Regions from separate parts of the Promicromonospora kroppenstedtii genome, predicted to be linked through region 3. Evidence: riboswitches for the same ligand, from Rfam matches in the RefSeq annotation. Region 3 holds a riboswitch; each other region holds the start of a gene.
The links. Region 3 has a riboswitch for cyclic di-AMP ahead of ACH47X_RS13260 (M15 family metallopeptidase). Riboswitches for the same ligand answer to the same signal wherever they lie in the genome.

Region 1: linked by a shared signal. The riboswitch ahead of ACH47X_RS09560 (C40 family peptidase) and the one ahead of ACH47X_RS13260 (M15 family metallopeptidase) in region 3 are both predicted to bind cyclic di-AMP.
Region 2: linked by a shared signal. The riboswitch ahead of ACH47X_RS21570 (C40 family peptidase) and the one ahead of ACH47X_RS13260 (M15 family metallopeptidase) in region 3 are both predicted to bind cyclic di-AMP.

Annotation. Positions count from the first base shown of each region.
Region 1 is NZ_JBIRYI010000005.1:79,800-89,185, reverse strand. Features, by position in the region: gene ACH47X_RS09590 (RNA polymerase sigma factor) at 1-1,205, opposite strand, end outside; gene ACH47X_RS09585 (hypothetical protein) at 1,402-1,623, opposite strand; gene ACH47X_RS09580 (class I tRNA ligase family protein) at 2,220-4,100, shown strand; gene ACH47X_RS09575 (ion transporter) at 4,104-4,955, opposite strand; gene ACH47X_RS09570 (GlsB/YeaQ/YmgE family stress response membrane protein) at 5,166-5,432, shown strand; gene ACH47X_RS09565 (hypothetical protein) at 5,438-6,376, shown strand; gene ACH47X_RS09560 (C40 family peptidase) at 6,670-7,404, opposite strand; cyclic di-AMP (ydaO/yuaA leader) riboswitch at 7,406-7,570, opposite strand; gene ACH47X_RS09555 (hypothetical protein) at 7,765-8,658, shown strand; gene ACH47X_RS09550 (S8 family serine peptidase) at 8,797-9,386, shown strand, end outside.
Region 2 is NZ_JBIRYI010000015.1:17,284-26,669, forward strand. Features, by position in the region: gene ACH47X_RS21525 (ATP-dependent DNA helicase RecG) at 1-49, shown strand, start outside; gene ACH47X_RS21530 (endonuclease/exonuclease/phosphatase family protein) at 132-1,109, shown strand; gene rsmD (16S rRNA (guanine(966)-N(2))-methyltransferase RsmD) at 1,176-1,811, shown strand; gene coaD (pantetheine-phosphate adenylyltransferase) at 1,808-2,314, shown strand; gene ACH47X_RS21545 (YceD family protein) at 2,489-3,043, shown strand; gene rpmF (50S ribosomal protein L32) at 3,046-3,240, shown strand; gene rnc (ribonuclease III) at 3,287-4,075, shown strand; gene mutM (bifunctional DNA-formamidopyrimidine glycosylase/DNA-(apurinic or apyrimidinic site) lyase) at 4,068-5,276, shown strand; gene ACH47X_RS21565 (NAD(P)-dependent oxidoreductase) at 5,368-6,345, opposite strand; gene ACH47X_RS21570 (C40 family peptidase) at 6,463-7,335, opposite strand; cyclic di-AMP (ydaO/yuaA leader) riboswitch at 7,337-7,488, opposite strand; gene ACH47X_RS21575 (phytoene desaturase family protein) at 7,644-9,359, shown strand.
Region 3 is NZ_JBIRYI010000007.1:214,263-223,648, forward strand. Features, by position in the region: gene ACH47X_RS13250 (cryptochrome/photolyase family protein) at 1-399, opposite strand, end outside; gene ACH47X_RS13255 (HIT family protein) at 534-974, shown strand; gene ACH47X_RS13260 (M15 family metallopeptidase) at 1,110-1,976, opposite strand; cyclic di-AMP (ydaO/yuaA leader) riboswitch at 2,059-2,210, opposite strand; gene ACH47X_RS13265 (NADP-dependent oxidoreductase) at 2,330-3,268, opposite strand; gene ACH47X_RS13270 (MarR family winged helix-turn-helix transcriptional regulator) at 3,393-3,914, shown strand; gene eno (phosphopyruvate hydratase) at 3,949-5,256, opposite strand; gene ACH47X_RS13280 (MarR family winged helix-turn-helix transcriptional regulator) at 5,407-5,829, shown strand; gene ACH47X_RS13285 (cupin domain-containing protein) at 5,826-6,176, opposite strand; gene cmtR (Cd(II)/Pb(II)-sensing metalloregulatory transcriptional regulator CmtR) at 6,251-6,673, shown strand; gene ACH47X_RS13295 (heavy metal translocating P-type ATPase) at 6,670-8,733, shown strand; gene ACH47X_RS13300 (metalloregulator ArsR/SmtB family transcription factor) at 8,777-9,386, shown strand, end outside.

The DNA of each region.
Region 1 (9,386 bases), on a different contig from region 3:
GGCGCGTCCGTGCCGCCACCCGGGTTCGACCCGGAGTCGGAGCCGGAGGACGGGGGCTTCGTGGTGTCGTCCGGCGCGTCGTCGGACTCCGGCGCCGGAGCCGGCTCGGCCACCACCGGGGGCGGGTCGACCGGCGCGGCCGCCGCGTCCTCCTTCGGGGTGGTCGCGGGGCGCGGCCGGGGGTCCTCGGGCGGGATGGACGGGGGCTTCTCGTCCGAGGACGGCTTGTCCGAGGTGGACGACGAGTCGTCTCCGTCGCCGCCACCGCCACCCGAGCCGCCGCCGGCCCCGCCGGCGCCGGAACCGCCGCCCGCGGCCCCGGCCTCCTCGACCGCCTGGACGGGCGGGTCGTCGAGCTGGTTCAGGATCATCGCGGCGGCGCCGGAGCCGATGGCCAGCGCGGCGAGCACGCCCGCCGCCACCGCGGTCTCCTTCTTGCCGAAGCGCGGCTTGGTCGTGCCCGCGGCGCCCGCGCCCGCGGCGCCGGCGGCGCTGGTGAGCAGTCCGCCGGCGATGAGGTGTTGTCCGAGGTCGCGGAGCATCCAGGAGACCTCGCGTACGTCGATGAACGCGCGGGTGCATTCGCCGCAGCCGTCCATGTGGACCTCCAGGCGTCGCTGCCGGCGGGGCAGGAGGCGTCCTTTGAGGTAGTCGTGCATGGCGGCGCGGGTGGTGCGGCACTCGGGTTCGTTGACGTTCTGGGCGTGGGCGGCGGCGAACGCGCCGGCGAGGCGTTCCTCGGCGCGGCGTAGTCGCATGGTCACGGCGTGGGGGCGCACGCCGAGGCCGGTGGCGATGTCGGTCACGGCCATGTCGTGCACGTGCCGGTCCAGGAGGATCTTGCGGTCGTCGTCGGCGAGGTCGGACAGGGCGGTGCGGAGCATGGAGACGTCGGCTTGTCGTTCGGCGTCGAGCTCTGCTCCGGCCATGGGTGGGGTCAGGCCGTCGAGGGTGTCGTCCTCGACGGCGTAGGTGCGGCCGGCTTCGCGGGTCATGGAGATGGCTTCGTTGACCGCGGCGCGTCGCCAGTAGGGGGCGGGGTCGTCGATGGTGCCGCCGGTGGAGACGATGCGGACCATCTTCTCCAGGGCGCGGCTGGTGGCTTCCTCGGCGTCGATGCCGGGTACGCGTGCCGCGACGGAGCGTACGACGTTGGGGCGGTGCACCACCCAGTCGTCGATACGCAGGTCACCTGTGGTCGTCACGCGAACCCGTTCCCCTCTGCGCATAGTGTCCGGTTTCGACTCGCTCGGCAATGATCGCACCACAGATCCACGTTTGTGCAACTTTCCGGGGTGATCGGTTGTCGTGGCGGCGCCGCTGGGGTGCGCGGCCGGCACGGGCTCGGAGGGCGGCCCGAGCGGCGGCTCGGGCTCGGATCTGGTCAAGTCCATCAGGGGTTCACCTCCGGGTGGTCGTGAACGTGGTCGACACGACGTCCAGACCCTGCGGTCCGGACGTCGCGTGGATGATCGCGAGGGCGACCTCACAGGTCGCGGCGATCAGGTCGCTGGCTCCCCACGCGTCGGCGAGGCGGTAGAGGTTGACCGCGTCACCCTCCGCGTACGCGCGCAGGTATTGGGCGCCCAGACGAACAAGTTCGGGGTGCTCGGTGTGTTCCATACAGCCCAGACGCGCGAGCCGGCCGGATGTCACAGCACTTCTGGAAATTTCTTCGGATTGTTCCGTGGCGTCCGTTTCCGGCGCGGAGAGAGGTCCGAAACGGGTGCCCAGGGCACCGTTCGACGCGCGCGATCAAATTTCATCCGGTAGGCCTGTGATCCAGGCCACATGTGAATGCATCGAAAAGTGCTGTGACATCCGGGACGTGCCCGCGTCTTCTCTGTGACGCGGACGAAGTTCGGACCTCGCTGGGGGCGGGCCGAGCTCCGTCGCGTCGGGCGGGAACCGTGGTTCGGAGTGCGCTGGGGGCACGCCGAGCCACGGCTTCCCGTTCTTCGGCGCGAGCGCCGGCTCGGACCTCGCTGGCGGCGGACCGATCCGGCGCTCGTGCCCTCGGACACGGCGTTTCCGCCGTCCCGCTTCCCTTTACCGGCCAGGCAGGTCCACGTACGGTGGGGCCATGCGCACGACACGCTCGCTGCTTACCTAGCCGCACCGGTTCCGCCCTCGAGCGGGCACACCCGGTGCGGCCGCCCCTCCTTGCGAGGGGCTTTTTCGTGCCCGGAACCCGATCGACGCACCGGAGAGCGAGAGCGATGAGCGAGCAGCGCACCACCCCTGGACCCACCGGCGGCGGCCCGGCCGAGGCCGCCGGGTTCGCGGCGTCCGACGACGGCGTCCGGCCCCGCCGGTACCTGCTGACGATGTTCCCGTACCCCTCGGGGGACCTGCACATGGGGCACGCCGAGGTGTTCGCGATCACCGACGTCCAGGCCCGATATTGGCGCGCCAAGGGCTTCGACGTGCTCAACCCGGTGGGCTGGGACTCGTTCGGGCTGCCGGCCGAGAACGCGGCCATCCGCCGCGGCGAGCACCCGGCGGTGTTCACGGAGGCGAACATCGCGACGCAGGCGGCGTCGATCCGGCGCTACGGCGTCTCGTTCGACTGGACGCGGCGCCTGCACACCCACGAGCCCGGGTACTACCGCTGGACGCAGTGGCTGTTCGCCCGCCTGCACGAGCGTGGCCTGGCCTACCGGGCGGCGGCGGAGGTGAACTGGTGCCCCGAGGACCGCACCGTCCTGGCCAACGAGCAGGTGGTCGACGGCGCGTGCGAACGCTGCGGCGCCACCGTCGTGGCGCGCAGCCTGACGCAGTGGTTCTTCCGCACGACGGCCTACGCGGACCGGCTGCTGGACGACATGTCCCTGCTGGAGCCCGGCTGGCCCGCGCACGTGCTGACCATGCAGCGCAACTGGATCGGCCGGTCCGAGGGGCCGAACGGCCGCACGTACCGCCTGCACGACTGGCTGGTCTCCCGGCAGCGGTACTGGGGCGCCCCGATCCCGGTGGTCCACTGCCCGGCGTGCGGGGAGGTGCTGGTGCCCGATGACCAGCTGCCCGTCGAGCTGCCGTACCTGGCGGGCGACCGGCTGGCCCCCGGCGACGTCTCGCCCCTGGCCGCGGCCCGCGACTGGGTGGAGACCACCTGCCCGCGCTGCGGTGGACCCGCCGAGCGCGACACCGACACCATGGACACGTTCGTGGACTCGTCCTGGTACTTCCTGCGCTACCTGTCGCCCGGGTACGACGGCGGCCCGTTCCGCCCGGAGGACGCCGCGCGCTGGATGCCCGCCGCGCTGTACGTGGGCGGCGTCGAGCACGCGACCATGCACCTGCTGTACGCGCGGTTCGTCACCAAGGTCCTGTTCGACATGGGCCTGGTGCCGTCGCCCGAGCCGTACGCCCGCCTGATGAACCAGGGTCAGGTGGTCAACCAGGGCCGCGCGATGAGCAAGTCGCTGGGCAACGGCGTGGACCTGGCCGCCGAGCTGGACCGGCACGGGGTGGACGCCGTCCGGCTGGCGATGCTGTTCGCGGGGCCGCCGGAGGACGACGTCGACTGGGCAGACGTGTCGCCGGAGGCCATGGGGAAGTTCCTGGCGCGTGCGCTGCGGCTGGGGTCTCGACAACCTCGACCGGCGGGCGGGCATGCCCTGCGCCGGGCGGTGCACCGGACCGTGCACGACGTCGACGGGCTGGTCGAGGCCGGCCGCTTCAACGTCGCGATCGCCCGGCTGATGGAGCTGGTGGGCGAGGTGCGGCGGGCGGCGTCGGACACCGACGACGAGACGTACCGCGAGGCCGTCGCCGCCGTCGCGGTGCTGCTGGGCATGTTCGCCCCGTTCACCGCCCAGGAGCTGTGGGAACGGCTGGGCCGCACGACGGCGGTCGCGGCGCAGCCGTGGCCCGACGTGGACCCGGCGTACCTGGTGACCGCCGAGGTCGAGGCCGTGGTCCAGGTGGACGGCCGTGTGCGGGACCGGCTGCCGGTCCCCGCGGACGTCGCGGCGGCCGACCTGGAGCGAGCGGCCCTGGCGCGGCCGGCAGTGGCCCGCGCGGTGGGCGACCGGGCGGTGCGGCGGGTCGTCGTGCGCCCGCCGCACCTGGTCAACGTGGTGCTGGCACCGGCCTGACGGTCAGGCGGCCGCGCCGTCGTCGTCCTCGCCGTCCTCCTCGTCGAGCTTCGCCCGCAGGGCGCGGAGCTCGACGAGGATCTCGCGGTTCTGCGCGGCCAGGGCGTCGAGCCGCTCGTCCTTCTGCTCGTCGTCATGACGCTCCTCCTCCGCGATCTCCTCCATGCCGTTGACGATGACGGCGATGAACAGGTTCAGCACGGCGAAGCTGACGACCAGGATGTAGAGCACGAAGAAGATCCACGCGGCCGGATGGGTCTCCATCACCGAGCGGGCGATGTCGGGCCAGGCCTCGCCCGTCATGGCCTGGAAGAGCGTGAACAGGGAGATCCACAGGCTGCCGAAGTACTCGGGGGACGACGCTCCGAACAGGCCGGTCGCGATGACCGCCGACACGTACATGACCAGGATCAGCAGGGCCCCCACGGCGCCCATCCCCGGCACGGCCCGCAGCAGGCCGTCGACGACGCGACGCAGCGACGGCACCACGGTGATCACGCGCAGCACCCTCAGCACCCGCAGGGCACGCAGCGCGGACAGGGACTCGCTCGCGGGGAGCACCGCGACACCGACGACGAGCAGGTCGAAGATGTTCCACGGGTCGCGGAAGAACTTCCGGCCGTAGGCGACGATCCGCAGCACGAGCTCGAGCACGAAGAAGCCGAGCATGGTGTGGTCGATCTTGACCAGGACGTCGAGGGCTGCGCCGGTCACCATCGTCTCCGCGCCCAGGATCAGCGCGTTCGCCAGGATCACCCCGAGCACCAGGTTGGTGACCCACTTCTGGTCGAGAAAGGCCCGCAGCCGCTCCCGTCCGGTCCGCGGTACCGCCTGCGTGCCGATCTCCTGGTCCATCCGGTCTCTCCTCAACGTTCCCGTGCCCGGAGCCCGTGCTCCGGCAGTGCCTCGGGCCCCATGCCCGGGCGAACTTTAGCGTGGTGGTGTGCCCCGCTCCGCCCGGGCGCAATGTCCCGATATGGACCTAATCGGCGGGTCCGGTGGCAACTGAACTAAATCAGTGCTTGAGTAGAGCACAAGCAAGCAACAAGACTGGAGGAAAATGCCATGGGCTTCTGGGCCTTTCTCATCCTCGGACTGATCGCCGGTGTCATCGCTCGCATCGTCATCCCGGGCAAGCAGCCGGGCGGTTTCTGGGTCACCTTGCTTCTCGGTGTGCTCGGCGCCATGCTCGGCGGCTGGCTGGGCGGACTGATCTTCAACATCGGCTTCGACGAGTTCTGGTCGTGGTCGACCTGGCTCTTCGCGGTGATCGGCGCGGTCATCGTCATCCTGATCGCCCAGGCGATCTTCGGTCGGCGCAAGACCGCCTGACCGCTGTGGCCCGCGGCCGCACCGCCGGCGTCGTCGTCCTGACGATGCTGGTCGGTGCGGCCGCGGTCGCATGTTCGGGCGGCCCGCCGGAGCCCACGTCGACGCTGGGTCCCGTGCCCGGCGCCGTGGCCGACCACCTCACCGTCCAGGTGGACCAGGGGCGCACGCAGTACGCCGCCCGGGAGATCGTCCTCGCGGTCACCAACGACTCGGACGAGACGATGACGCTCCTGTCGGGCGCCCTGGACGCCGACGGCTTCGGGCCGTCGCGTCCCACGAAGGAGAACCACACCCCGGCACTCCGACCGGGGACCACGCGTGACGTTTATCTGCAGCTGGGCGAGGCGGAGTGTGCGGGCGCCCCGGCCGGCCCTGCGGAGCCCAGGCCGGACGCTGCGCCGTCGGCCACGATCAGGCTCGCCCTCGGCGAGCACGACGACCTCGGGCCGGCCACCGACGTCGTCGTCGAGCAGGTCGAGGACCCCGGCGGTCACCTCGGCCGCAACCACGCCGTGGACTGTGCCGGTGCCGCCGTCGCCGCGGGAGCCAAGCTCACCGTCGAGCCCGACATTCCGGTCGAGACGCGCGACGGTGAGCTGACGGCACTGGTGACGCTACGGGTCGAGGCAGTGGACGGTGGGCCTGAGGTCACGATCGACCGGATCGCCGGGACCACGATCATGAACAACGCCGACCCTGGCGGCGACGGCTCCGGCTGGACCGGGCGTGCGCTGGACGGCCAGCGGGCCGGCGCGATCACGCTGCCGGTGGTCCCCGCCCGCTGCGACGCCCACGCCGTGGGCGAGGACAAGCGCGGCACGTTCCTGCCGGTCTCGGCGAGTGTCGACGGCGAGGCGCAGCACGTCATCTACGTGCCCATGCCCGACTCGGCGCGTGCCGACCTGTTCGCGTTCATCGCGGACAGCTGCGACTGGCCGGAGTAGTCCGGTGTCCCGGAGACGCGCGGAAGGCGCCCCCTCCGGCATCGGGTCGGGACCCGGCGCGGAGGCGGCGCCTCGCGAAGTGCTGATACTACGGTGAGCGTCCGGCTCGAGCTCAGACTCTGCCTCTTGTCGTCTGAGCCTGCGGCTCCGCTCCGGGCGAGTGCCTCGTACCTCGGCCCTCACCCTGCGCTGCGCCTCCGGCTCAGACTCGGGCTTCTTGTCGCCTGAGCCTGCGGCTCCGCTCCGGGCGAGTGCCTCGTACCTCGGCTCTCACCCTGCGCTGCGCCTCCGGCTCAGACGACGCGGATGAAGGTCGGGCTGTTCTGCCACATCTCGGTGTAGCGCACCGGCATGCCGGCGGCCCAGGCCTCGATGATCATGCCGTTGCCGGCGTAGAGGGCCACGTGGCCGGGCGTCCAGACGATGTCGCCCGGCTCGGGGTACGTGACCTGGTAGCCGGAGCCGAGCATCGCGCTCGAGGAGTGCGGCAGAGAGACGCCGAGCTGCGCGTACACGTACTGGATCAGGCCCGAGCAGTCCATGCCCTCCGCCGGCGAGTTTCCGCCCAGCACGTAGGTGATGCCCAGGTAGTTGAAGGCGATGTTGACGGCCTGCTGGCCGACCGGGACCGGGTCCGGCGCGTCGACCGAGACGACGGCGGGGGCCTGGCCCTTCTCGCCGTCGGCGCCCTTCGTGGTGCCCAGGGTCTCCATCTCGATCGGCATCTTCGCGTCGGCCGGGACGGTCACGGTGGGCGCGGCGGCGACGGACTGCTTGGCCACCGCGGTGAGGGAGTTGAGGTCGACCGAGTTCAGCTTCGCGGTCTTGACCTCGGTCTTGAGGTCCATCGCCGGGGCCGCGTGGGCCGTCGTCGCGATGGTCGAGATGAGGACGCCGCCTGCGGCTGCGGCGATGGCGCCACGGCGGGCGACGGTGCCGGCGTTCTCGGTGGCGGTACGAGCGAGGATAGTCAGTGGTGTCTGGGCCGGGCGGCTGTCACGATGCCGTCCGCGGATGGAGTTCGTCACCTAATGTCTCCTGTACCGCCTGCGAGGTGAGCTGTCGGGTTCGGGTAGGAGTACAACCCGGCCGCACGGCTACTGGGGGGTTTCCGTCCGGCTTCACCCCGAGGGCGACGATCCTGCTGTCGCCCGGGAATGGGTCCCCCGCTCCTGTCTTGAACGTCTGAGTCATGAGCCGGTGACAGGACTCGGCGTCCGGCTCACGACTCCACCGTCGCGGTGGAGCAGAAGTCAAAGTACACACGTTCACGGGAAAAGTCACGATCGGGTTACGCATTACGGTCTGACCCAACGAAGAAGCAGATTTACGCCGTTCCGGTCTTCACGGTTATGACCGACATCACACATCGGCTAGCGTTCGGCGTCATGGCCGAAACGCAGCACCGCATCTCCGCGTGGTGGGTGCTTCCAATCAGTGCGATCGTCTGGTGGGCCTGCGGTTTTCTGCCCTGGATCGCGCAGCTGTCGTACCAGGTCACGGGCCTTGCCCGTGCGTCCGACGCCGCGGCGGCCGGGATCCGGCCGCTCCCCTTCACGGCCGACGGCGCCGTGGTCGGCCTGGTCGTCATGGCCCTGATGGGCGGACTGCTCGCCGGCGTCACGGCCCGCCTCCCCGCCTCGGCCGGTGCGGGTGCGGGCGCCGCGATCGCGGGCACCCTGCTCGGCATGGCGGGCGCGGCCGGCAGTTCCTGGTGGCTCGCTGCCGGCGCCACCGTGCCCGGCGACGCCATGCCGTTCGGGATGCTCGTCGTCACGGTCGGCTCGGGGCTCGTGGGCCTTGCCGCGGGGCTCCTGGCCGGCATCGGCCCGGCCGCGCTGCGCGGCGTCGCGCTCGCCCTCCCGGTGGTGCTCCTGGACGGTTGGCTCTGGGGCCTCCTGCCCGGCAACGACGTCTCCCCGATCGGCTCGTGGTGGGTGCTCGCGACGGCGCTCGGCGTGGCGTTCGGGCTCTGCGTGGACGGCAAGCCCCTCGACCTGCTCGGCTGGCTGCCGGCCGCGGGCACCGTGTGGGTGCTGCAGTCCGCCGGCCCCGCCCTGCTGACCGTGCAGGAGAACATCTGGCCGGGCTCGGCGCTCACCGAGAACCCGCTGTCGGCCGCCGGTATCGCGGGCCGCGAGATCGCCTCCGCCGCTCTGACGACCGACGGGCACCAGCTCGGTGCCTGGGTGGTGGCGCTGCTGCTCGGCGCGGCCATCGCGGCGCTGCGGCTGTCCCGGGAGGCCGGGGACGAGAGCGAGCTGTCCGAGGCCTGGGCCTGACCCGCAGCACCCTGCTGATTTCGATTCGGTAAATTTCACCCACAACCGGACATTGGCCCTGTTCGGCATCGGTCGCCTCACCCTAGGTTTGCCCCAGTTCAGGGGTAATCAGCCCCTGTGCGAGCAATGGGGGCATACATGAAAAGGAAGTCCTTCGTCGGCGCCGCCACCTCCGCGGCGCTCGTCGTGGTGGCCCTGACGGCCGTGGCGCCGGGCGCGCACGCCGCGACGAGCGATCCTCTCCGGGACAGGCAGTGGGGCCTGGACCAGATCAACGCCGAGACGGCCTGGCGGGCCAGCACCGGCGAGGGCGTGGTGGTGGCCGTGGTCGACACCGGTGTCGACCTCGACCAGCCCGACCTGGCCGGCCAGCTTCTGCCGGGCGCCACCTTCACCGGCTGCGTGGACGTCCGCCCGTGCGGTGACGGGGACTTCCGTGGCCCCGACGGCGCCAACGACGGCGACGAGCACGGCACGCACGTGGCAGGCATCGTGGCCGCCGCGACGGACAACGGCATCGGCGTCGCCGGCGTCGCTCCGGACGCCGAGATCCTCCCGGTCAAGGTGCTCGAGGCGGGCACGGGGTCGTCGCGGGACATCGCGGACGGCATCCGCTGGGCGGCCGACCACGGCGCCGACGTCATCAACCTCTCCCTGGGCTCCGGCCTGGGCGGGCAGCTGCTGACGATCATCGGCGTCGACACCCTGATGCGCGACGCCATCGCGTA
Region 2 (9,386 bases), on a different contig from region 3:
CCGGGCCCAGCTCGACGAGGACCAGGAGGAGTTCCTGGAGCGCACATGACCGTGTGCGGCACGGAGAGATCGCGTAGATCAGACAACCGGCTCCTTACGCTCGGAACACACAACCGATAGAGTCCCGGCCCGTGACGGTCGACGCCAGGCATGCGATCCACACGAGCGGGCCCGCGAAGACCGCGTGGCAGCGCGGGAGGTTGCTCGCGCTCGGATCCGTCCTGGCCGCCGTACTGCTCGTCGGCCACGAGTACGTGCCGAACCGGTGGGGAAATCTCGGCAGCCTCGTCCAGTCGTTCCTGCCCTGGCTCGGGCTCGCGGTACCGCTCGGGATCCTCGCCGCACTGCTGCGGCGCTCGGCGCTCGCGGTCCTCGCCGTCCTCCTGCCGCTGGCGGCCTGGATCTGGGTCTTCCTGCCGCAGCTGCTCCCCGGCGAGGACGCCCAGGGCGACCTGACGGTGGTGCAGCACAACGTCAGCGACACCAACGCCAACGTCGACGGCACCGCGGAGGTCCTGCTCGCGGCCGAGCCGGACGTCGTGACGCTCACCGAGGTGTCCGAGGACGTCGCGGCGCGGTACACGGAGGCGTTCGGCGAGGCGCTGCCCCACCACGAGACCCAGGGCACGGTGGGCATCTGGTCGAGGTTCCCGCTGGAGGGCGCACAGGCCGTGGACATCCGGCCCGAGGGCGTCGACGCCACCTGGGACCGTTGCCTGCGCGTCGTGATCCAGCGCGAGGGCGCCGCCGTCACGCTGTTCGCCGCGCATCTCCCGTCGGTCCGGTTCGGCACGGGCGGCTTCGAGACGGAGCTGCGCAACGCGAGCGCGCTCCAGCTCGCGGAGGCGGTCGACGCGGAGCAGGGCGACACCGTCATCGTCGCGGGGGACCTGAACGCCGTGCTGGCCGACGACGCGATCGCGCCGCTGACGAACCTGGTCACGGCGCCGGCCACGGGCTTCGAGCTCACCTATCCCACGGTGTTCCCGGTCGCACAGATCGACCATGTCCTGGCGCGCGGCGCGACCGTCACGGAGACCCGCGCCCTGCCCCGCACGGGCAGCGACCACCTCCCGGTGGTCGCGTACGTCGACACCCCCTGGTCCTGACCGGCCTGAGTCTCCGGCACCCGTCGGGTCCCGGGGCCTTTCCGGGCGCGGGTTAGGGTTTTCGGCGTGACCAGGATCGTTGCGGGTTCGGTGGGCGGGCGGTCCATCGCGGTGCCCGCGAAGGGGACCCGCCCCACCAGCGACCGTGTCCGTGAGGCGATCTTCTCCCGGCTGGAGCACCTCGACGTGCTCGACGGCGCCCGCGTGCTCGACCTCTACGCCGGCTCCGGCGCGCTCGGGCTGGAGGCGGCCAGCCGCGGTGCGACGGCGGTGACGCTGGTGGACAGCGCCCGCCCCGCGGCCGACGTCGCCCGTCGCAACGTCGCCGCGCTCGGCCTGACCGGGGTGCGCGTCACGACCGAGACCGCCGAGCGGTTCGCGGCCTCGCTGGCGACCCAGGCGGCCGGGCCCGGCACCGGCACCGGCGCGGGGTCCGGCATCCGCGCGCCCGGGCTGGACCTCGTCTTCCTCGACCCGCCGTACGATCTCGCCGAGGATGCGCTCGCCCTCGTCCTGACGCACCTGGCCACGCCCGGCGTGCTGGCCGACGGCGCCGTGGTCGTCGTCGAGCGGTCCACCCGCACCCCGGAGCCCGCCTGGCCTGCCGGCCTGGCCCCGTTCGCGCGCAAGGACTACGGCGAGACGGCGGTCTACTACGCCGAGCCGTCCGACGCACCACCGTCGGATAGCGTGGGCGCGTGACCACAGTCGTCTGCCCCGGGTCCTTCGACCCCATCACGCTCGGCCACCTCGACGTGGTCCGCCGCGCCGCCACGATGTTCGACGACGTGGTCGTCGGCGTCGCGAAAAACCCCGGTAAGTCGGGCCTGCTGGACCTGGAGACGCGCGCCGGCCTGGTGCGCGCCGCCCTGGAGTCGTCGGGCGAGCCGGGTCTGGTCCGGGTGCGGGTCGCCGTGGTGCCGGGGCTGCTGGTGGACTTCTGCCGGGAGATCGGCGCGGTCGGCGTCGTCAAGGGCCTGCGCGGCGGCGGGGACTTCGACGCGGAGCAGCCGATGGCGCTCATGAACCGGCACCTGTCGGGTGTCGAGACGATCTTCCTGCCAGGGGACCAGCGCTACGCGCACGTCGCGTCGTCCCTGGTCAAGGACATCGTGCGGCACGGCGGCCCGGTCGACGACCTGGTCCCGGCGGGCGTGCCGGAGGTCCTTCGGGCCGCGCTGGGGCAGCCCGCCGCGGGCTCGTGAGGCCTCTCACTCGGCACGGGCGCGCGTAACGCCCGTTCCATGTCGTAGGATTGCTTTTTGGTCCCTGGCGTGACGTCGTGCGCCGGTCCAACCCCCTTCATCGTCCGATCGGACGCTGTCCTTCTCCTGCCCTCATCGGAGCCCGTCATTTCCCGCGAACCGAACTCGCCGCTCGTGCTCGACACGCACGAGCTCTCTCGGCGTGCCGGATCGATGCGCACGCACAGCGCGACCGTGCAGGCGCCGTCGGACCTCGGTACCGCCGTGATCGGTATCCCGGAGGGCTCTGACCTGGAGCTGGACCTGCGGCTCGAGTCCGTGATGGAGGGAGTGCTGGTCTCCGGCACGGTCCGCGGCATCGCCAAGGGCGAGTGCAGCCGCTGCCTCGACGACATCTCCCGTGAGCTCACGGTCGACGTCACCGAGCTGTTCGCATACCCCGAGCGCGCCGCTGCGTCGGCCGAGGCGGGGGACACGGACGTGGAGGACGAGGAGTCCGTCCTCGAGGACGACATGGCCGACCTGGAGCCCTCGCTTCGGGATTCGGTCGTGACTGCACTACCATTTCAACCGTTGTGCCGGGAGGACTGCCCTGGCCTGTGCTCCGAGTGCGGAGCGCGCCTGGCAGACGACCCCGGTCATCACCATGACGTTGTCGACCCTCGCTGGTCGGCGCTACAGAGCATGCTCGAATCTACGAGCGTGTCGGACGAGACGAAAGAGAGCTAGCCGTGGCTGTTCCGAAGCGCAAGATGTCGCGCAGCAACACCCGTGCGCGTCGCTCGCAGTGGAAGACCACCGCAGCGACCCTCACGACCTGCCCGCAGTGCCAGGCCAACAAGCTGCCGCACACGGCGTGCCCGACGTGCGGCACCTACAAGGGCCGCACGTACCGCGACGCCCTGAAGACCGTTCACGCGGGCTGACGTGGCCAAGGGCGGGACGTCGCCGGCAAGGCCGGAACCTACCGCGCTGCTCGAGAAGCTCGGGGTCCATCTGGACCCCGAGCTTCTTGTGCTGGCACTGACCCACCGGTCGTTCGCGCACGAGGCCGGGGGCATCCCCACCAACGAGCGCCTGGAGTTCCTGGGCGACACCGTGCTGGGGCTCGTGGTCACGGAGGCGCTGTACCGGCGTCATCCGGACCAGTCGGAGGGCGACCTGGCGCGCATGCGCGCCGCCACGGTGTCTCAGCGCGCCCTCGCTGCGGTGGCGCGGAACCTCGGCCTGGGCAAGTACGTGCTGCTCGGCAAGGGTGAGATCCGCACGCGCGGCTTCGAAAAGGACTCGATCCTGTCCGACACGGTGGAGGCCCTGATCGGCGCGACGTACCTGTCGCACGGCCTGGAGACCTCGCGCGAGCTGGTGCACCGGCTGGTGGACTCGACGCTCGACGTCGCCGCCGGCCTGGGCGCCGGCCTGGACTGGAAGACCTCCCTGCAGGAGGCCTCCGCCGAGCGCGGCCTCGGTTCGCCGGACTACATCGCCACCTTCGAGGGCCCGGAGCACGCGCGCGTGTTCCACTCCACCGTCGTGATCGACGGTGTCACCTACGGGTCCGGCTCCGGCACGGCGAAGAAGCACGCCGAGCAGGGCGCCGCCGAGGAAACCTACCGGGCCCTGCTGGAGAAGTTCCCGCTGCCCGGCGCGGACGCCGACGGCAAGGCTGCTGACAACAAGTCGGCCGAGAACAAGCCGGCCGAGAACAAGCAGGCCGACGGCAGGTCCGCCGCGAGCAAGGCGCCGGCCGCCGGTGCCTGAGCTGCCCGAGGTCGAGACCGTCCGCGACGGTCTCGACCGCCTGGTCGTCGGCGCGACGGTGCGCGACGTCGAGGTCTTCCGCGAGTACAGCGTCCGCAGGCACGACGGCGGACCGGATTCCTTCCGCGACCAGCTCGCCGGACGGCGGCTGGCGGCTGCCGTGCGCCGCGGCAAGTTCCTCTGGCTGCCGCTGACGGAGCCCGGCGACCCGCAGCCTGGGCCCAACCCTCCGGTCGAGCCCACGGCGCCTGTTGAGCCCACAGCGAGTGTTGAACCCGCAGCGCCTGTCGGGCCCTCGGCGCCGGCCGAGACCCGCCCTGTCGCCGCGCTGCTCGCGCACCTCGGGATGTCGGGCCAGCTCCTGGTGCGCGGCGCGACGGCGAGCGAGGATCCGGCGCAGTCCGCGGCGGAATCCACCGGCTCGGCCCCGGACACATCGACCCAGGCCGCACCGGCACCCGCCACGGACCCGGCGATCGCGGTCGACGCGTCGATCGCAGTCGACGCGGTGACCGGCGATCAAGCCGCGCCGACCCCGTACGGGGCCGCGAGCCCCGAGGACGACTGGAAGCACCCGCACCTGCGGGTTCGCCTGCACCTGGACGACGCGCCGTCGGGCGCGCGGTACCTCGACTTCGTGGACCAGCGCACGTTCGGGCACCTGAGCGTCCAGGACCTCGTGCCCGACGGCGCGAGCGCGACCGTCCCCGCCGGGTACGGCTCCGACCTGCCCGTGCTGCCCGGGCCCGTGGCGCACATCGCCCGCGACCTGCTCGACCCGAACCTGGACCTGGACGCCCTGGTGAGCCGGGTCCGTCGTCGGCGGACGCAGGTCAAGCGCGCCCTGCTGGACCAGACAGTGGTGTCCGGCGTGGGCAACATCTACGCCGACGAGGCGCTGTGGCGGGCACAGGTGCACTGGGCCCGGGCCACGGACAAGCTCAGGGCGGCGGACGTGCGCCGCGTGCTGGACTCGGCGGCCGAGGTGATGCGCGAGGCGCTGGTCCAGGGCGGCACGAGCTTCGACGAGCTGTACGTCAACGTGAACGGGCAGTCGGGCTACTTCGACCGGTCGCTCGCCGTGTACGGGCGGGAGAACGAGGAGTGCCGCCGCTGCGGCGCGCTGGTGCGCCGGGACGCGTTCATGAACCGGTCGTCGTTCAGCTGCCCGGTCTGCCAGCCCCGCCCGCGCGGCCTCTGACCCCCCGCACCTCCCGTTGAGTGCTGGCCATTTGTTGTTTCCGAGCTCCCGGAACAACAAATAGCCAGCACTCAACAGGAGGGAGGGCGGGTCAGCGGGGGGCCACGTTGCGGAGGGCGCCGCCCGTGCGCCAGGCCGTGAGCTGCTCGGCGAGGAAGCGGGCCGCGCCGCGGGGCCGCCCGCCCGCGACGTGTGGCGTGAGGATCAGGTTCGGCACGTCCCACAGCGGGGAGTCCGCGGGCAGCGGCTCGGTCTCCATGACGTCCAGCGCCGCACCCGCGAGCCGGCCGGAGCGCAGGGCGTCCTCCAGCGCGGCCTCGTCGACGGTCGCACCGCGGCCGACGTTGACGAACCGTGCGGTCGGGGGCAGCAGGCTCAGCAGCCGGGCGTCGAGGATGTGCCGCGTGGCGGGCACGGCCGGCAGCAGCGAGACCAGCAGGTCGGTCTCGGCCAGCAGCGCGTCGAGGCCGCCGGCGTCGACCACCGGGTACCCGGAGCGCTCGCCCGCACGCGAGGCGACGCCCGTGACGCGCGCGCCCAGCGCGGTCAGCAGCGGTGCCAGGCGGAGGGCGATGGAGCCGAAGCCCCAGATGGTCACGCGCGCGCCGTCGAGCGTGTACTCGCGGCCGGTCACGCCGTCAGCCTGGGCGAACGCGATCTCCTTGGCCCAGCGGTGCTCCCGCTGCGCCGTCAGCGACGCGTCGATGCGGCGCACCGACGCCAGGATCAGGGCCAGGGCGTGCTCCGTCACGGTGTCGTCGTGCAGGGACTGGCCCGACGAGATCACGACGTCGGGCGCGAACCCGGAGCGCAGCGCGACGTCCGGGCCCGCCGACAGGGTCTGCACCCAGCGCAGCTTGGTGAGACGCTCCGCGGCGTCGGCCACGACCTTGGGCGGGCTGGACCACGTGACGAGCAGCTCCGCGTCGGTGTGCTCGGCGGGGATCGGCTCGGTCATCACGTAGGTGGCCACGGTGTCGGTGCCGCCGGGTGCGAAGGAGGCTCCGCCGTCGGGCAGCAGGGACGGGAAGTCGAGGTCGAAGGGCACGTCCGGTACGAGGATCTTCACGCCGGGGACGTTACCGGACGGGGCGACGAAGCAGAGCGCCCGTCCGGCCGGTCCGGGAGGTGCTCCCGGTGCGGCCGGACGGGCGCTGCGTCCTGCGAGTGGTGCCTGGGCGCCAGGTCAGCCCGTCACCCGGATGAACACCGGGTTGTTCTGCCACATCTCCGTGTAGTGCACGGGGACGCCCTCCTGCTGGGCCTCGACGACCATGCCGTCGCCCGCGTAGAGCGAGACGTGGCCGGACGTCCAGACGATGTCGCCCGGCTGGGCCTCCGCGGCGGAGACCTGGTAGCCGACCGTCGACATCGAGGCCGAGCTGTGCGGGAGGCTGATCCCGAGCTGGGCGTAGACGTACTGGATGAGCCCGGAGCAGTCGAAGCCGCTGGGGGAGGCTCCGCCCCACACGTAGGGCACACCCACGTACTCGAGGGCGAGGTTGACGGCCTGCTGGCCCAGGTCCGCGGACGACGCGGCGGCCGCGGCCACCGCCTCGGCCTCGGCGGCCGCTGCCTCAGCGGCGGCCTTCGCCTCCGCCTCGGCCTTCGCCTTGGCTTCTGCCTCGGCCTTGGCGCGCGCCTCGGCCTCCGCCTTCGCCTTGGCCTCGGCGATACCGGCCTTGGTCTCGGCGTACGGGGTCACGCTGACGCGGCCCTGCTCGGCCCAGAAGTCGGCGTCCTGCGCGACCTCGACCTTGGTCACGAGGTTCTCGGCGAGACCCGCGCGGGCCGTGCTGTCGAACGTCTTGTTGGCGAGGGTGGTCTGGGTGTGGGACTCGGCAGGAGCGGTGTGGGCGGTCTGGGTGAAGACCGACGCGAGCATGCCGGAGGTGACTACCGCGATCGCGCCGGTACGGGCGGCGTTCTCGGCTGCTGTCTGGGTCAGAGCGGTGAAGGGGGTGAGGGCGGGGCCCTCGGCGCGATGCCGCGCCCGGTTGCTGGGTCGGTTTACCTGGTCGTCCGCCCAGTCGTGGGTGCGGTCGGTGAGTACGGTCACCAGTGATCTCCTCGGACGCCTACGAAGTGAGCTGTCGGGTTCGGATGGGGAGAGCAATCACCCGGCCTCACTAGGAGGCTTCACCCCGAGGACACTCGCGTGCCCGGCTTACCTGGTTCCCCCGCCCCTGTCACGTTCTGGCTGCTCAGGACCGGTGACAGGGTTCGGCGTCCGGACCTGGACCTACCCGTTGCTGGGGAGGCGAGATCGACCGTACTCGTCCGGCGCGCAATTGTCACGATTAGGTCACATACCGTCTTGTGATGGAACGTCCCTGGCAATGAGTGCCCCGTGCCACCATGGCGTGCATGTCCGATTCCACGCTTGACGCCCTGGGCGCCCGGTACGACGTCGTGGTCGTGGGCGCCGGTCACAACGGCCTCACCGCGGCGGCCTACGCGGCCCGTGGCGGGCGCTCGGTCCTCGTCCTGGAGCGCGCGGACCACGTCGGCGGCGCCGCCGTCTCCGCCCGCCCGTTCGCGGGCGTCGACGCCCGCCTGTCCCGCTACTCCTACCTCGTCTCGCTCCTGCCGCGTCGCGTGGTCGGCGAGCTCGGCCTGCCGATCCGCCTCGTGCGCCGGCGGTGGTCGTCCTACACCCCGGTGGCCGACGGCGGCCTGCTCGTCGACACCCAGGACGACGCCGCGACGCGCGCCTCGTTCCGCCGGCTCACCGGGTCCGACGCCGACTTCGAGGCCTGGGGTCGGTTCTACGCGATGACGGCCGAGGTGGCCCGCCGCCTCGCGCCCACGCTCACGGAACCCCTCCTCCCGCGCTCCGCCGTCCGCGACCTCGTCACCGACGGCGTGGGCGCCGAGGCATGGCGCGCCCTGTTCGAGGAGCCCCTCGGTGAGGTGCTGCGCCGCACCTTCGCCGACGACGTCGTGCGCGGTGTCGCCGCCACCGACGGGCTGATCGGTACGTTCGCGGACCTCGACGAGCCGTCCCTGCGGCAGAACCGCTGCTTCCTGTACCACGTGATCGGCAACGGGACCGGCGACTGGGACGTCCCCGTGGGCGGCATGGGGGCCGTCTCGGGCGCCCTGCGCGACGCCGCCGTGGCCGCCGGCGCGACGATCGTCACCTCGGCCACGGTGACCGGGGTGGACCCGGGGGCCGTGGGCGCCGAGGTCGCCTGGACCGACGCCGGCGGGCGCACCCGGGGCGTGACCGCCGGGCACGTGCTCGCAGGCTGCGCGCCGGCCGAGCTGGACCGGCTGCTGTCGGGGGCCGGGCGGGGGGCCGCGTCGGGGGTGGTGGCCGGTGGGCCCGGGCCTGCCGGTGTGGCCGGGCCGGGGCCCGAGGGCGCCCAGCTCAAGGTGAACATGCTGCTCGACCGGCTGCCGAGGCTGCGGGACGACGTCGACCCCGTCGCCGCGTTCAGCGGCACGCTGCACGTCAACGAGTCGCTGACCCAGCTCCAGGACGCCTACGCGCAGGCCGCCGCCGGGCGCATCCCCGACCTGCCGCCCAGCGAGATCTACTGCCACACGCTGTCCGACCGGACCATCCTCGGCCCGGCGCTGGCCGGGACCGAGGCGCAGACCATCACGCTGTTCGGGCTGCACATGCCGGCCCGGCTCTTCCGCGCGGACCCCGACGGCGCCCGTGAACGGGCGCTCGCGGCGACGCTGGCCTCGCTGAACTCGGTGCTGGCCGAGCCGATCGAGGACGTGCTCGCGGTCGACGCCGACGGTGCGCCCTGCCTGGAGGTGCGGACGCCGGTCGACCTGGAGGGCGACGTCGGGCTGCCGGGCGGGCACATCTTCCACCGCGACCTGAGCTGGCCGTTCGCGGAGGACGGGAGCAGCGCCGGGGCCGGGGACGGCGGAGCTGGCGGCGTCGCCGGGGCTGGCGGTGGCCGGGCCGGTGGCGCCGCCAGCAGTCCCGCCGGTCGCTGGGGCGTCGCGACGGCGCACCCGCGGGTGCTGCTGGCCGGCGCGGGCGCCCGCCGCGGCGGGGGAGTGAGCGGCATCCCCGGCCGCGCCGCAGCGATGGCGGTCCTGGAGACCCCGGCGACCTGACGACGTCGTGGCTCCGTCCGCCTGCCG
Region 3 (9,386 bases):
CACCCGCCCGGGCGCGACGGCGTAGGGCGAGCCGGTGCGCACCAGCTCGCGGTCGGCCTTCGCGAGCGCCTGCTCGACGTCGTTGTCCCGGGCCTGGCCGTAGGGGCCGAAATCGGCGGCGACGTGCACCGTCCCCGCGCCGACCTGCTCCGCGACGCGGGGCACGACCTCGACGGGGTCGCCCTTGACGACCAGGAGCCGGCCACCCAGGCTCTCGTCCAGGTCGCGCAGGCACCCGTACAGGAACCACAGGCGCGCGTCCCCGGCCGGCCCGAGCAGGCGCGGGTCGAGCACGAACAGGGCGAGCGCGGGGGTGCCCTGGCCCGCGGCGAGGAAGGTCGGCTGGTCGGCGACGCGCAGGTCGCGCCGGAACCAGATCAGCGCCGCATCATCGGTCATGCCGCCCACGGTACGGGTGCGGCGCCCGGCTCGCGCCCGGGTGAAACGGCCCGCAGTACGCTGGCGAGCCCAGCGCGGACAGGAGGCGTCCGCCGACGTCGTCCGCCGCGCACTCGACTGCCGGGAGGCACGTCCTGCACAACCACGAACCCGCTGGCTACGACTGCCCGTTCTGCGACTTCACCGCGGAGCGCGAGGCCGAGGTGGTCTACCGGAACGACCGCGTCTTCGCGATCATCGCGCCCCGATGGTGGCCGCGAAACCCCGGCCACGTGCTGATCATCCCGGTGGCGCACCACGAGAACCTCTACGACCTGCCGACCGCGGACGGTCACGCGGTCTTCGACGCGACCCGGCTGCTCGCCCGGGTGATGCGCACCGCCTACGACTGCGCGGGCGTCTCGACCCGGCAGCACAACGAGCCCGCCGGCAACCAGGACGTCTGGCACTTCCATCAGCACCTCTTCCCGCGCTACCCCGGCGACGACCTCTACGGCACGCTCCCGGAGCCGGACTGGCTCCCGGTCGAGCGGCGCCGGGCCTACGCCGCGCGGCTGCGGGACGCGCTCGGCTGAGGTGGCGCTGCGCGCGTGGGCTGCGGGGTGGTCGGCTGGTCGGCAGCATGTCAGGTGGTCGGCAACCCGGGTTGCCGACCACCTGACATCCTGCCGACCACACTGTTCAGGCGGGCGCGCGGTGAGCGCCGCGCCTCACTGACCCTTCTGCGCGACCGCGGCGGTGAACTCCCAGTGCCACGGCTCGTACGGGCCGACGCCGCCCGCCTGCGCCCAGCCCGGGTTGTCCCAGCCGAACTCCGGCGCGTTGGCCTTGAGCCAGTCCCAGCGGTCGCCGGCGTAGCCGTCGGCGCAGATGTCGATCGCGAGGCCCCAGCCGTGGTTGGACGTGCCCGGGGTCGCCGTCAGCGTGGGCTTGGCGGCCTTGGCCGTCACCTGCGCCGCGTAGCTGCGGTAGCCGTCGGTGATGCAGATCGCCTCGCCGAACTGCTCGGTGTACGCCTGGTTCAGGCGGGCCAGGGCCACGGCCGCGTCCGCGCGGATGGCGGGGTACCCGTCCCACAGGTCGCACAGCTCGCTGGCCGGGATCTGGCCGTTCGTGCCCGCGCCCGTGGCCACGCCGTCGCAGCCGGGCAGCACCGGCGGGGCGTCGACCTCCACCGCGGAAGCCTCCTCGGCCGGGAGCACCGCGTCCCGGGGAACGGTCACGCCGGCGGACGCCCCGAGCGACGAGCGCTCCTGGCTCCGTGAGGCGCCGCTCTGCCGGTCGGCCAGCGCGGCCGCTGCCGCGCTCTGCGTGCCCTGCCCGTCGGCCGCCGCGGCGGCGTCGCCCCCGAGGGCGATCTCGCCCGTGGTCGGCGCCCCGAAGGAGACGGCGGTGAACGACGTCGTCGAGGCCAGCGCGAGGCCGACACCGATCTTCAGCGGCAGCCGGCCCCGGACCGACGGGCGCGGGTGCCGCACCGGGGCGGCGGCGTGCCGGCCCTTGCTGTGGCGCCCGCCGGCCCGTCGCGCCGCACGCCCCGTGGGCTCCGGCAGGGACCGCTCGCGCCCGTGCCTCATCGGGTTCCCCGGGATCGGGCGCGGCACGGCAGGACTGGCTGACCGGGGACGCGTGCGCGCCCGGGGAAAGTCGATGGCATGGAGCATCTCCCGGCGCCTGCGAGGTTAGCTGTCGGGTTCGGGTCGGAGACTGACCCGGCCGGCGGCCGAAACCGCACGACTCCACCCCGAGGACACCTAGGTGTCCAAAAGTGGGTCCCCCGTCCCTGTCATGTGGTTCGTCGGTACCCCCGGCGGTGACAGGGCTCGGCGCCCGCCGGGACGTCCCGCGGTGCTGCGGGCCGCAACGAATGTACCCCGCTCTGGCAAAGATGTCACGAAATAGTAACGAAGGCCGGATGTGGGCTGTCCCGTCAGACGGCGGGCGGGACCACCACGACCTTGCCGTGGACCTGCCCCGCGTCGGCCTGATCGTGGATCGCGGGCAGCTCGTCCAGCGGCACGCGCCGGGCGATCTCGACGCGCAGGTCGCCGCTGTCGACCAGGGCGACCAGGCCCAAGAGCACCTCGGCGTCGGGGTGGACGAATACTGTCGCCGCGCGCACGCCCCGCCCCTCGTCGCCAGGAGTCTGCACCCTCGGCGTCGTGGAGACGACGACGCCGCCGTCGCGGACCCGGGCAGCCAGGGCCGTGAACCCCTCGGGGGTGATCGGGGCCAGGTTGAGCAGCACGTCGACGGGCTCGGTCACCGCGTCGAGCACCGGGCCCGCCGTGTGGTCGACGATCTCGTCCGCCCCGGCCGCCTGGACGATCTCGGCACTGCGCGGGCTGGCCGTCGCGATGACGTACGCGCCGGCATGCTTTGCGAGCTGCACGGCGTAGCCGCCCACCGGGCCACCGGCGCCGTTGACCAGCAGGCGCTGACCGGCCCGGAGCTCGCCGGCCTCGAACAGTGCCTGCCAGGCGGTGAGCCCCACCGACGGCAGCCCGGCGGCGTCGGCCAGCGGGATCCGCGTCGGGGCCGCGACCAGGGCGTCGGCCGGCGCGACGACGTACTGGGCCGCCGAGCCGTCGGCCGTCATCGGGAGGAACCCGACGACATCCTGCCCCACGGCGAGGCCGTCCACCCCGTCACCGAGCGCGTCGACCGTGCCGGAGACGTCGTAGCCCGGGACATGCGGCAGCGCGATCGGGATCGGCAGGAATCCGCCGCGCATGCCGCCGTCGGCCGGGTTGAACGCCGAACCGGCGACGCGGACGAGCACCTCGCCGGCGCCGGGAACCGGCCGGTCGACGTCCTCGTAGCGCAGAACCTCGGAGCCGCCCGTCTCGTGGAACCGAACTGCCTTCATGATGCCGTTCCCTTCGGTCATGTGCTTCGGATTCGAAGCAACTGTCGAGCACGCTAGCACTGCTTCAAATTGGAAGCAAGTACTTCGAGTTGGAAGCATCGGACGCGCTGGCTAGGCTGGCGACGTGACCTCGACACCACCGCCCCTCGATGCGACGCAGCTGGGCGCGTACTTCGCGCTGATCGAGGCGAGCAGCCTGCTGAAGCACTCCGTCGAGCAGCAGCTGCGCGAGGCCGGGGACCTCAGCTACGTCCAGTTCCAGCTCCTGGCGACCCTCGGGGACGCCCCGACGGGCAGCCGGCGGATGACCGACCTCGCCGACGGCGTCGTCTACAGCCGCAGCGGGCTGACCTACCAGGCCCAGGCGCTCGAGAAGCGGGGCCTCGTGACCCGCTCGCAGTCCGCGGACGACGAGCGCGGCGTCACCGTCACCATCACCGACGACGGGCGCGCCGTGCTCGCGGAGGTCTTCCCAGGCCACGTCGGCCTGCTCGACGACCTGCTGTTCGCCCCGCTGTCCCGCGCCGACGTCGAGACGCTCGCCGACATCCTCGGGCGCGCGCGCGACCACATGCGGAAGACGCCGCCGCGGTCGGCGGGGGCGCGGCGGCGTCGGAAGGCTGCGGTGACGGACGACTCGCGATGAGGTACACCGTCTCGATCGAGCGCCCCGGGCGTGGTTACGCCCGCGCCAGCGCCGAACGACCCGCGAAACGGCCCGACTCCCCCAGCTCCTCCTCGATCCGGATCAGCTGGTTGTACTTCGCCGTCCGGTCCGACCGTGACAGCGAGCCGGTCTTGATCTGACCGCAGCCGGTTGCCACCGCCAGGTCCGCGATGGTCGTGTCCTCGGTCTCGCCCGACCGGTGCGACATGACGACCGTCCAGCCGGCCTCGTGCGTGGTGGTCACCGTCGCGAGCGCCTCGGTCAGCGTGCCGATCTGGTTCACCTTGACCAGGACCGAGTTGGCGACGCCGGTCCGGATGCCCTCGCGGACCAGCGCCTCGTTCGTGCAGAAGACGTCGTCGCCGGTGAGCTGGCAGCGGTCCCCGACGCGGGCCGTGAGCGCGCGCCAGCCGTCCAGGTCGTTCTCGGCCATGGGGTCCTCGACGGACACCACCGGGTAGGCGTCGATGAGCCCAGCCAGGTAGTCGGCGTGCTCGGCGGGCGTACGGTGCACGCCCTCGCCCGCGTAGTCGTACACCCCGTCGCGGAAGAACTCCGACGACGCCGGGTCCATGACCAGCCCGACGTCCACGCCGGGCCGGTAGCCGGTGCGCTCGATCGCGGCCACCACGAAGTCGAGGGCCTCCTCGGCGGTCCGCAGCGCGGGGGCGAACCCGCCCTCGTCGCCGACGCCCGTGGAGTGGCCGGCCGCCAGCAGGTCGCGGCGCAGGGTGTGGAAGACCTCGCTGCCCATGCGGACCGCCTCGGCGAAGGTGTCCGCGCCCAGCGGCGCGATCATGAACTCCTGGAAGTCCAGCGGGTTGTCGGCGTGGGCGCCGCCGTTGACGATGTTCATCATCGGCAGCGGCAGCAGGTGTGCGGCGTCCCCGCCGAGGTAGCGGTAGAGGGGCTGGCCGTGGGCCACGGCGGCGGCCTTGGCGGTGGCCAGCGAGACGCCGAGGATGGCGTTGGCACCGAGCCGCGACTTCGTGGCCGTGCCGTCGAGCTCGATCAGGGCGGCGTCGAGGCCGGCCTGGTCCGCCGCGTCCCGGCCGCGCACCGCTGCCGCGATCTCGCCGTTGACGTGGCCGACGGCGCGGTCCACGCCCTTCCCGTGCCAGCGCGCGGGGTCGCCGTCGCGCAGCTCCAGGGCCTCCCGGGCACCGGTCGAGGCGCCCGAGGGAACCATCGCGCGCCCCAGGGATCCATCCGTCAGCACGACGTCGACCTCGACCGTCGGGTTGCCCCGGCTGTCGAGGACCCGACGGGCTCGCACCGTCTCGATCGCGGCGCTGACGGTTCCGGCTGTTGTTGCGGACATGGGAGTCCTTCCCGTTGTCGTGTGCCGGGCACGGCTGCGACGACGCTGGCGCTGAGCCCGACAGCGCCAAACCATACAGCAAGACTGTGCAGTTTAGGTGTACAGGTTAGGTGCACAGTTCTCCTGGGGACCGAAAAGGTAAACTGACCTGTGCCCACCCCGGAGTCAGCCGCCACCGCCGCCGAGCTGCGTACCGCGATGGGCAAGCTCACCCGGCGCGTCAAGCACGAGGACCGCATCCCGCTCGGCCAGATCGCGGTGCTCGGCGCGCTCGATCGCGACGGCGCCATGACCACCAGCGACCTCGCCGCCGACCAGCGTGTACGCCCGCAGTCGATGGCCCGCGTCGTCGGACTGCTGATGGAGCAAGGCCTGATCACCCGCCGGGCGCACCCGACGGACGGCCGCAAGTCACTGGCCGAGCTGACCGACGCCGGCCGCGCCGCACTCGAGGCGGAGCGCGGCCGCAGGGCGGGCTGGCTGGCGCAGGCCATCGAGGCCGAGCTCACGGACGAGGAGCAGGCGGTACTGGCCCGGAGCGCGGCTCTGCTGGAGCGGCTGGCGACGCACTAGCGGTCGGTGACCACCTTGTCGTCGACCGCGGGACCACGGATGGTCAGGCCCCGGGCCGGGTACTGAACGGCGACGAGGGCATGGGAAACGCCCGCGCCGACGGTGACCGCCTCACCGGCCGCCACCGTGACCCGCGATCCGGCGACCTCCAGCTCGATGGCGCCCTCGATCACGACGTAGACCTCGTCACTCGTCCGGTGAAGGTGGGTCCCGTCGTCACTGAAGGGCTCGTCGACGCGCCAGTGCAGGACCTGGATCCGATCGGAGCGGAAGCCGTCGTCCGACGGCGGCTGCGGGCCGGCGATCACCGTGAGGCGACCGTCGAGGGAGATCCTGCTGTACGACATCCGGGCAGTCTGGCAGGGTGCCGACCCAGCCCCAGAGGCTCCCGAATGGTCAGCACACACTGTATGGTCAGCCCATGCTGACCATAGCCTCGCGCCTGGACGTGCTGAACCGACTGGGCCGCGCGATGGCCGACCCGACCCGTTCCCGCATCCTGCTCTCCCTCCTGGACGCACCCGGGTACCCGGCGCAGCTCTCCCGCGACCTGGGTCTGACCCGCTCGAACGTGTCGAACCACCTGGCGTGCCTGCGCGGGTGCGGCATCGTCGTCGCCACGCCGGAGGGTCGCCAGACCCGGTACGAGATCGCCGACCCGCACCTGACCCGCGCGATCGGCGAGCTGGTCAAGACCGTCCTCGCGGTCGACGACGGCGCCCCGTGCGCGGACGAGAACTGCGACGTCCCGCTGTGCTGCGGGCCGGGGGCGGAGACCGTGCCTGACGCTGCTGCCGAGGCTGCGGCCGAGCTCGGGCGCGAGGCCCGGGAGGTGCTGCGGTGAACGACATCTGCTGTGGCCCCGATCCCCAGGAGACTCCTCGGCAGCACGGGCCCGCGCTCCCCGTCCGCGACGTCTCCGGCCGGCCCGGCCCGGGCGACGACGAGCACCATGACGAGCACGACGACCACGGGCACGGCGACGAGGACGCAGGCCCCTGGTGGCGTGACCCGGGCATGCTGCTCCCGATCGCCTCCGGCGTGTTCCTTGCGGTGGGCTACACCCTGGAGCGGGCCGGCGTCACGACCGCCTCCGTCGTCGTGCTCGCCCTGTCCCTGCTGGCCGGGGCCTGGACCTTCGTCCCCGGGGCGATCCTGCGGCTGGTGCGCGGGCGCCTCGGCGTGAGCCTGCTGATGACGATCGCCGCCGTCGGCGCGGTGCTGCTCGGGCATGTCGGTGAGGCCGCCGCACTGGCCTTCCTGTTCTCCATCGCCGAGGCCTTGGAGGACCGGGCGATGGACCGCGCCCGCGACGGGCTGCGGGCGCTGCTGTCCCTGATCCCGCAGACGGCGACCATCTCCCGGCTGTCCGGGGAGAAGACCATCCCCGCCGCCGACCTGCAGGAGCTGGACATCCTGGTGGTGCGGCCCGGCGAGCGGGTCGCGACCGACGGCGTGGTCGTGACCGGAACGAGCAGCATCGACACCTCCGCGATCACCGGCGAGTCCATCCCGGTCGAGGTCGGTCCGGGGGACGTCGTCCCCGCCGGTTCGATCAACGGGCGCGGCGCACTGCAGATCGAGGCCACGGCGGCCGGCCGGGACAACTCGCTGACCACCATCGTCCACCTGGTCGAGCAGGCCCACGCCCGCAAGGGCGAGCGCGCCCGCCTGGCCGACCGGATCGCCAGGCCGCTCGTCCCGGCCGTCCTCGTGCTCGCGGCACTGGTCGTCATCTTCGGGTTCATCGTGGGCGACCCCGCACTGTGGACCGAACGTGCGCTCGTCGTGCTCGTGGCCGCCTCGCCGTGCGCGCTGGCCATCGCGGTACCGGTCACCGTGATCTCGGCGATCGGGTCGGCCAGCCGGTTCGGCGTGGTCATCAGGTCCGGGCAGGCCTTCGAGCAGCTCGGCACGGTCCGGACCGTCGCCTTCGACAAGACCGGAACCTTGACGCGCGGCAAGCCCGAGGTCGTCGCGGTCGAGACGACCGGGGAGCACGACCGGGATCAGGTGCTCGCCGTGGCCGCCGGCCTGGAGGCGCACAGCACCCACCCTCTGGCCGCCGCGATCGTCGCCGCCGCGCCCGAGGCCGCCCGGCTCACCGAGGTCACCGAGCACCCCGGCCAGGGCATCACCGGGTTCCTGGGCGACGACGCGGGCACGCCCGCGAGCGCCGGGACGTCCCGCGCCCGCCCGGTCCGGGTCGGCTCACCCCGCTGGGTCCCGCCCGGCCCCCTGGACGAGGCGGCACGTGACCTGGAGACCCAGGGCATGACCGTCGCGGTCGTCGAGTTCGACGGTGCGCCCGCCGGCGTCATCGGCATCCGGGACGAGCTCAGGCCCGAGGCGGCCGAGGCCGTCCGCGACCTCGCCGCCGCGGGCTTCGAGATTGTCATGCTCACCGGCGACAACAAGCGCACGGCACGAGCCCTGGCCGCCCAGGCCGGCATCACGGACGTGCGCGCCGAGCTCCTGCCCGCCGACAAGGCGAGCGCGATCGAGGCCTACGGCACACGCCGCCCCACCGCGATGATCGGCGACGGCATCAACGACGCCCCCGCCCTGGCCGCGGCCGACGTCGGCATCGCGATGGGCGTGACCGGGTCCGACGCCGCCATCGAGTCCGCGTCGGTCGCGTTCACCGGCACGGACCTGCGCCTCATCCCCCGGGCCATGCTCCACGCCCGCCGGGGCCGGGCGATCATGACCGGAAACATCGGGCTGTCGCTCGCGATCATCGTGGTGCTGCTGCCGCTCGCACTGTTCGGCGTGCTCGGCCTGGCCGGCGTCGTGCTGGTGCACGAGGTCGCCGAGGTCGTGGTCATCCTCAACGGCATCCGCGCGGCCCGGCGGCCTCGCACCATCGCTGGTGACCTGCCGAGTCCCGCTGGGCTATATTGATGGATATCAACATAGACGGATGTCGATACAGTCGGAGGTCGGGATGACCGCTCTCACGCCGTCGAGCACGCGCGGGCTGGAGTCGCACGCCATCGGCATGGACGCGGCGACCGCCGTGGCAGCAACGCTCAAGGCTCTCGCCGACCCGCTGCGGCTGCGGATGCTGTCCGCCATCGCGACCAGCCCGGCGGCGGAGGTGACCGTCGGTGAGCTGGCGACGCTGACCGAGGTGTCCCAGCCCACGGTGTCCCATCACCTCCGGGTGCTGCGCGAGAGCGGCCTGCTGGCTGCCGATCGGCGCGGGACCTCGGTCTGGTACCACATCGAGCCGAGCTGTCGCGGCGCGCTGAACACGTTGCTGGACCGGTTCGCCCCGGCCGCGATCGGCGCGGTGGCGGCGCCGCACCTGACCGGGCTGACGAACGTCGAGCCCGCCCTGGACCACCTGGCCGCATCCCTGGCCGAACGGTTCCCGGCCACGCCTCCCAGCGAGTGCGTGCGGGTGGTCCGCGAGTCGTACACGGCCCTGGCCCGTCGCGGTGGCGAGCCCACCCACCTGGTCCCGCTCACCGAGCACTTCGCGCGTCAGCGGATCATGGACGCCGAGCGCGCCCGAGCGCTCGAGGCGGAACGTCCTCGACCGCAGGTGCTGT